2 regions of the Pseudomonas mohnii genome follow, and region 2 is predicted to be linked to the other one. Evidence: predicted binding sites of a transcription regulator. Region 2 holds the regulator's gene; the other holds the start of a gene.
What was found. Region 2 encodes FliA, which starts transcription of late flagellar genes. Its sites were predicted from a motif close to CTAAAGTTTNNNNNNNNNNNGCCGNTAA; they were not measured.
Positions count from the first base shown of each region.

Region 1: the regulator FliA is predicted to act here: its motif matches at 1,595-1,622, upstream of BLV61_RS16230 (methyl-accepting chemotaxis protein).

Region 1 covers NZ_FNRV01000001.1:3,512,980-3,516,390, forward strand. The annotation lists gene BLV61_RS16215 (NorM family multidrug efflux MATE transporter) at 1-465, opposite strand, end outside; gene BLV61_RS16220 (LysR substrate-binding domain-containing protein) at 624-1,544, shown strand; gene BLV61_RS16230 (methyl-accepting chemotaxis protein) at 1,730-3,411, shown strand, end outside.
Region 2 covers NZ_FNRV01000001.1:1,755,075-1,758,485, forward strand. The annotation lists gene BLV61_RS08270 (chemotaxis protein CheA) at 1-221, opposite strand, end outside; gene BLV61_RS08275 (protein phosphatase CheZ) at 276-1,064, opposite strand; gene BLV61_RS08280 (chemotaxis response regulator CheY) at 1,084-1,455, opposite strand; gene fliA (RNA polymerase sigma factor FliA) at 1,621-2,361, opposite strand; gene fleN (flagellar synthesis regulator FleN) at 2,358-3,188, opposite strand; gene flhF (flagellar biosynthesis GTPase FlhF) at 3,305-3,411, opposite strand, start outside.

The DNA.
Region 1 (3,411 bases), 1.8 Mb from region 2:
GCCGATGGCGCTGGTGAAACCACGCAGGGCCATGAAGCTTAGGTAGCCGGGCAGGGCGAACGGCAGAAAGATCAGAAACTGACCCGCCGACTGGACGTTGACCTCAGCCTGGCCGAACAGCAGCAGCACCGGTTTCAGATTCCACAGCAGCAAACCGGCGACCAGCGCCATCAGCCACGCCAGCCACAATCCGGCCTGGGTCAACCGGGTCGCGCCGAGGATATCGCCGGCACCCTGACGGATCGCCACCAGGGTGCCGACCGCAGCAATGACGCCGATGCAAAAAATCGACACGAACGAATAGGTCGCCGCGCCGAGTCCACCACCGGCCAATGCCTCGGGACTCAGGCGCGCCATCATCAAGGTGTCGGTGAGGACCATCAACATGTGCGCCAACTGCGAGGCAATCAACGGCCCCGCCAGCCGCAGGATGGCCCAGAGTTCAATACGCGCTGGATGCTGCATGGTCATCACGCTCGTTTATCAAAGAGGACAGGAAAGCGTCGATTCTCGACGCTCTGCACGGATTGCACAAAGGGATAAAAAGGATGGGTGGCATGATTAAAACTCATGCTGGAGAGTTTCTGCTAGGGTGGTCTAATCCCGCTGTAGGAGCTTTCCCAATGTCACGTCGCCTTCCTCCCTTGTATGCCTTGCGCGCATTCGAAGCTGCGGCGCGGCACAGTTCGTTCACGCGAGCGGCTGAAGAACTGTCGATCACCCAGAGTGCGGTCAGCCGGCACATTCGTACGCTCGAAGAGCACTTTGCCTGCCGCCTGTTTCATCGCAGTGGTCGCCATCTGCAACTGACCGAATCGGCTCGCTTGCTGTTGCCGGGCATCCGCGAGGGGTTCACCGCACTGGAGCGTGCCTGTAACACCCTGCGCGCCGAGGACGACATCCTGCGCATGAAAGCCCCGTCGACCCTGACCATGCGCTGGTTGCTGGCGCGCCTGAGTCGCTTCCGCCATTTGCAACCGGGCAACGAGGTGCAATTGACCAGCGCCTGGATGGATATCGATTCGGTGGATTTCAACGACGAGCCATTCGACTGTGCCGTGTTGCTGAGCAATGGGCACTTCCCGCCGGATTGGGAGGCGAGTGACCTGTTTTCCGAGGAACTGATCCCGGTGGGTGCGCCCAACCTGCCGAGCGATCAGCCCTGGGACGCGGTGCGCCTGGCGAACACCGAGTTGCTGCACCCGACACCGGACCGGCGCGACTGGCGTAACTGGCTGGAGCGCATGGGCCTGGCCGATCAAGTGTCACTCAAGGGGGGGCAGGTGTTCGATACGCTGGAGCTGGGCATGATCGCAGCCGCCCGCGGCTACGGCGTGTCCATGGGGGACCTGCTGATGGTGGCAGAGGATGTGGCGCAGGGACGTTTGAGCCTGCCATGGCCGACGGCGGTCGCCAGCGGCGAGCGTTATTACCTGGTCTGGCCGAAAACCCGTCCCGGTGGCGAGCGCATGCGTCGGCTCAGCGATTTCCTGCAAAGTGAAGTCCGGGCCATGGAATTGCCGGAAGTCGAGCACTTGAGCTGAAACGATAGAGCCGCCGCAATGGCGGCCTTAAGCAATATCCCGGTTTTTTACTCAAGTATTCCCTCCCTCCGCCGAAAATCTGCAAGTGGGACCTTCGTGCAGGTTCGACGCTTTCCCCATTATCAGAAATTTTGCTGAGTGTGCGTTGCGATCAGGATGATCCGGGCGCTCGGCCAGGAGCCGTCATGCCTCAACCTCGTGCCCGGATCGCCTCGCAGTTGGGTCTTGCGCTCGCTGTGATTCTGGTGACTGTCATCAGCGCAAGTACCTTGTTCGCCCTGCGTTCGCTGAACACCGCCAACCTGGCCACCCGCGAAGAGCATCTGGCGAGCGAAGCCCGGTTATTGGCCGATCAGCTGAGCACCTTCCACGGTACGTTGCGTGAAAGCACCCAGCGCCTGGCGGGCCTGTTCGAAAAGCGTTTCAGTGCTGGCCTGAGCGTGCACCCTGATGAGCCGGTAACGGTTGCGGGCACGCAGACCCCAGGGCTGCATCTGGGCAGCGAAGTGCTGAACAACAACTTCAAGGAAGTGGATGAGTTCAAGCAGATGACCGCTGGCGTGGCGACAGTGTTCGTGCGCAGCGGCGAAGACTTTATCCGGGTCAGTACATCCCTGAGCAAACAGGACGGCAGCCGGGCCATCGGCACCCTGCTTGATCATGCTCACCCGGCCTACGCACGCCTGATCGCGGGGCAGGGCTATGTCGGGCGTGCCTTGCTGTTCGATCGCTCCTACATGACGCAATACACCCCGGTACGGGACAGCAGCGGCAAGGTGATTGCCGTGCTGTTCGTGGGCTTCGATTACACCGACGCGCAGAACGCGCAGTTTGAAAACCTCAAGCGTTTCCGCATCGGCCAGACCGGTTCACTGGCACTGTTGGACGAGCAGAACAAATGGCTGGTACCGATTGCCGGTGTGCAAGCGCTGGATCAGGCCGTGCCGGCCGTCGTGGCGCTGGTCAAGACGCCGGGCAAAGGCCGGTTCTGGAGCGACAAGTCCGAAGACTTCTACAGCATCGCCGTGCCGTTTGAAGGCGGGCCGTGGTCGGTGGTGGCGAGCATGCCGAAAACCGAAATCAGCGCCGTGACCTGGAGCGTCGGTATCCAGTTGGCTATTGGCAGTCTGTTGGCGATGTTGCTGGCGGTTGGCGCGGCGGTGTGGCTGTTGCGCAGCAAACTGGCGCCGCTGGGGGATCTGGTGCGCCAGGCCGAAGCCTTGGGCGCCGGTGATTTGAGCGTGCGTCTAAGCGTGTCGAGCAACGATGAAATCGGCCAGTTGGCTCGTGCGTTTAACCAAATGAGTCAAGCGTTGTCGACCATGGTCGAGCACATTCGCAACGCCTCGATGGAGGTCAACAGCCGCGCCCAGGCCTTATCCGGTTTGTCTGGCGGTGCCTATGAAGGGATGGAGCAGCAATCGGGCGAGATCACTAGCATGGCCGGGGCCGTGGAAGAGTTCAGCGCCACCTCCCTGAACATTGCCGACAACATGGGCAACACCCAGCGCCTGGCCCAGGAAAACGCCCAGCAAACCCGGATCGGTCGCACGTCGATGGACGAAGCGTCCTCGTCCCTGGAGCACATCGCCGGTGCACTGAACAGCACCGCGACGGTGATCAACACTTTGGGCCAGCGCTCCCAGGAAATCGGCGGCATCGTTGGCGTCATCACCTCGATCGCCGAACAAACCAACTTGTTGGCGCTTAATGCTGCGATCGAAGCGGCGCGTGCCGGTGAGCAGGGGCGTGGCTTTGCCGTGGTGGCCGATGAGGTGCGCAACCTGGCTTCGCGCACCCGTCAGGCCACGGACGAGATTTCCGTGATGATCCAGAGCATCCAGCAGGAAACAGGCAACGCCATCAG
Region 2 (3,411 bases):
AACACGTTCTCGGCGATGTGACAGCACTCCACCAGCTCATTGAGCTGAAGGAAGCCGGCGCCCCCTTTTACAGTGTGAAAACCGCGAAAAATTGCATTGAGCAAGTCCGCATCATCCGGCCGGCTTTCCAGCTCGACCAGTTGCTCGGACAGTTGCTCTAGAATCTCGCCGGCCTCAACCAGGAAATCCTGAAGGATCTCTTCATCGGCGCCGAAGCTCATTAAGGGGGTGCTCCTACAGGTCTAAAAACCCAAAAAACCTAAAATTCTAAAACGCTAAAATCCCAGGCTGGATAACAAATCGTCCACATCGTCCTGACCGGACACAACGTCTTCTCTTTTATCGGCATGAATCTGCGGACCTTCACCCTGAGAGAGATGTTTTTGTGGATCTTTTTCTGCAAGCATCGCTTCACGGTCATGTTCGATGCCCGCGAAGCGGTCCACCTGACTGGCCATGAGCACGAGCTTGAGCAGGTTGCTTTCGACTTCGGTGACCAGAAGGGTCACACGCTTGATCACCTGACCGGTGAGGTCCTGGTAATCCTGGGCAAGCAGGATGTCGTTCAGGTTGCTCGACACCGCGCGGTTGTCTGCGCTGCTGCGCGACAGGAACCCGTCGACTCGCCGGGCCAGCTCGCGGAACTCTTCAGCCCCGACTTCGCGACGCATGAACCGCCCCCAGTCCGTGCTCAAGGCCTGGGCTTCATCAGCCAGGCTGTTGACCAGCGGCGTGGCGGTTTCCACCAGGTCCATGGTGCGGTTGGCTGCGGCCTCGGTCAGCTTGACCACATAACCCAGACGCTCGGTGGCGTCGGTGATCTGTGACACCTCCTCGGCTTGCGGCATGTGCGGGTCAATCTGGAAATTGACGATCGCACTATGCAGCTCGCGGGTGAGCTTGCCCACTTCCTGGTACAGGCCGCGGTCACGGGTCTGGTTGAGCTCATGGATCAATTGCACAGCATCGCCGAACCTGCCTTTTTCAAGGCTCGCGACCAGTTCGACGGCGTGTTTTTTCAGGGTCGATTCGAAATCGCCCTGCGATGATTCGTTATGTCCCATAGCTCCCCCGTGGCGCAGTTCAACCAATGCGTTCGAAAATCTTCTCGATTTTTTCTTTCAACGCCTGGGCCGTGAAGGGTTTGACCACATAGCCGTTAACGCCCGCCTGGGCCGCTTCGATGATCTGCTCGCGCTTGGCTTCAGCGGTCACCATCAACACTGGCAGATGCTTGAGTTTTTCATCGGCACGCACGTGGCGCAGCAGATCAATACCGGTCATGCCAGGCATGTTCCAGTCCGTCACCAGAAAGTCGATGCTCCCGCTGTTGAGAACCGGAATGGCAGTAGTGCCATCGTCGGCCTCGACCGTGTTGGTGAACCCAAGGTCACGCAACAGGTTTTTTATGATCCGCCGCATCGTTGAGAAGTCATCAACGATGAGGATTTTCATGTTCTTGTCCAATTCGACCTCCAAGCAGACTAAAACGCGCCCAGCACCTGGACGCGCCATTTCAATCAATCTGGCAAAGCACTTAATAACAGTCCGGAGTACAACGGATCGAGACCGGCGCGGTTAATACCCCACCAGTCACGTCGCAGTGCCCCCACACTGCCTTCAGCGCGCTCGCCACTCTCCCAAACGCCCCCGCAAGCGGGCCGCGCACTGGCTGTGTAACTGGCTGACCCGAGATTCGCTAACCCCCAGGACCTCACCGATTTCCTTGAGATTCAACTCTTCGTCGTAGTACAGCGCCAACACCAGTCGCTCGCGCTCCGGCAAATTGGCAATCGCATCCGCCAGCGCCGCCTGGAAGCGTTCATCTTCCAGATCGCGTGACGGCTCGAGATGAGCACTCGCGCCATCCTCGTGCAGCCCTTCGTGTTCGCCGTCCTGCAACAGATCGTCGAAGCTGAACAACCGGCTGCCCAGGGTGTCGTTCAAAATCCCGTAATAATCATCGAGACTCAATTGGAGTTCGGCCGCAACTTCGTGATCTTTAGCGTCACGGCCGGTTTTAGCTTCAATCGAGCGAATTGCGTCGCTGACCATGCGCGTGTTGCGGTGAACCGAACGAGGCGCCCAGTCCCCCTTGCGCACTTCATCGAGCATGGCGCCGCGGATTCGTATGCCCGCGTACGTTTCGAAACTCGCGCCTTTGCTGGCGTCGTATTTGGCCGACACTTCCAGCAGGCCGATCATCCCGGCCTGGATCAGGTCTTCGACCTGGACACTGGCCGGCAGACGCGCCAGCAAATGGTAGGCAATGCGTTTAACCAGTGGCGCGTAACGCTCGATCAACTCGTACTGCGCATCACGTGCCGACTTCTTGTAAAGGTTGTAACCGCTGGCGGTCATAGCACGGGTCCTGCCGTTTGTTGCACGAGGCGCTCAACGAAAAACTCCAGGTGTCCGCGCGGGTTGGCAGGCAGCGGCCAGGTGTCGACTTTTTGGGCTATAGCCTTGAACGCCAGCGAGCACTTGGAGCGCGGGAACGCTTCGTAGACGGCACGTTGCTTCTGTACCGCCTTGCGTACGCTTTCGTCGTAAGGCACGGCACCGACATATTGCAGGGCGACGTCGAGAAAGCGATCCGTGACCTTGGTCAGTTTGGCGAACAGATTGCGGCCTTCCTGCGGGCTCTGCGCCATGTTGGCCAGGACCCGGAAACGGTTCATGCCGTAATCGCGGTTGAGCAATTTGATCAAGGCGTAGGCGTCGGTGATCGAAGTCGGCTCATCGCAGACCACCAGCAAGACTTCCTGCGCCGCGCGAACAAAACTGACTACCGAGTCACCAATACCCGCAGCGGTGTCGATCACCAGTACGTCGAGGTTGTCGCCGATGTCGCTGAAGGCCTGGATCAGGCCGGCGTGTTGCGCCGGACTCAGATGAACCATGCTCTGGGTGCCGGACGCGGCCGGCACGATGCGGATGCCGCCCGGCCCCTGCAACAGGACGTCACGCAGCTCGCAGCGGCCTTCGATTACGTCGGCCAGGGTACGTTTGGGTGTCAGGCCCAGGAGAACGTCGACGTTCGCCAGCCCCAGGTCGGCGTCCAGCAGCATGACGCGACGGCCAAGCTCAGCTAAAGCCAGGGACAAGTTCACTGACACGTTAGTCTTCCCGACGCCACCTTTGCCGCCGGTCACCGCGATCACCTGTACGGGATGCATGCTGCCCATGTTATTTCTTTACCTTGTCTTGCATAGACGGAGGCCACATTACTGGCTGCGCGTTCTCAACCGGAACAATGCATGGCAGACCATCGATGTAGGTACAAAAACTATTCATTTTTACCTCAGCCAACCTGCTTTGTCGGACTGTGGTAGATGTCAGCGAACATGTCAGCCATGGCTTCTTCGCTGGGTTCTTCCTGCATTTGCACGCTAACGGCGCGACTGACCA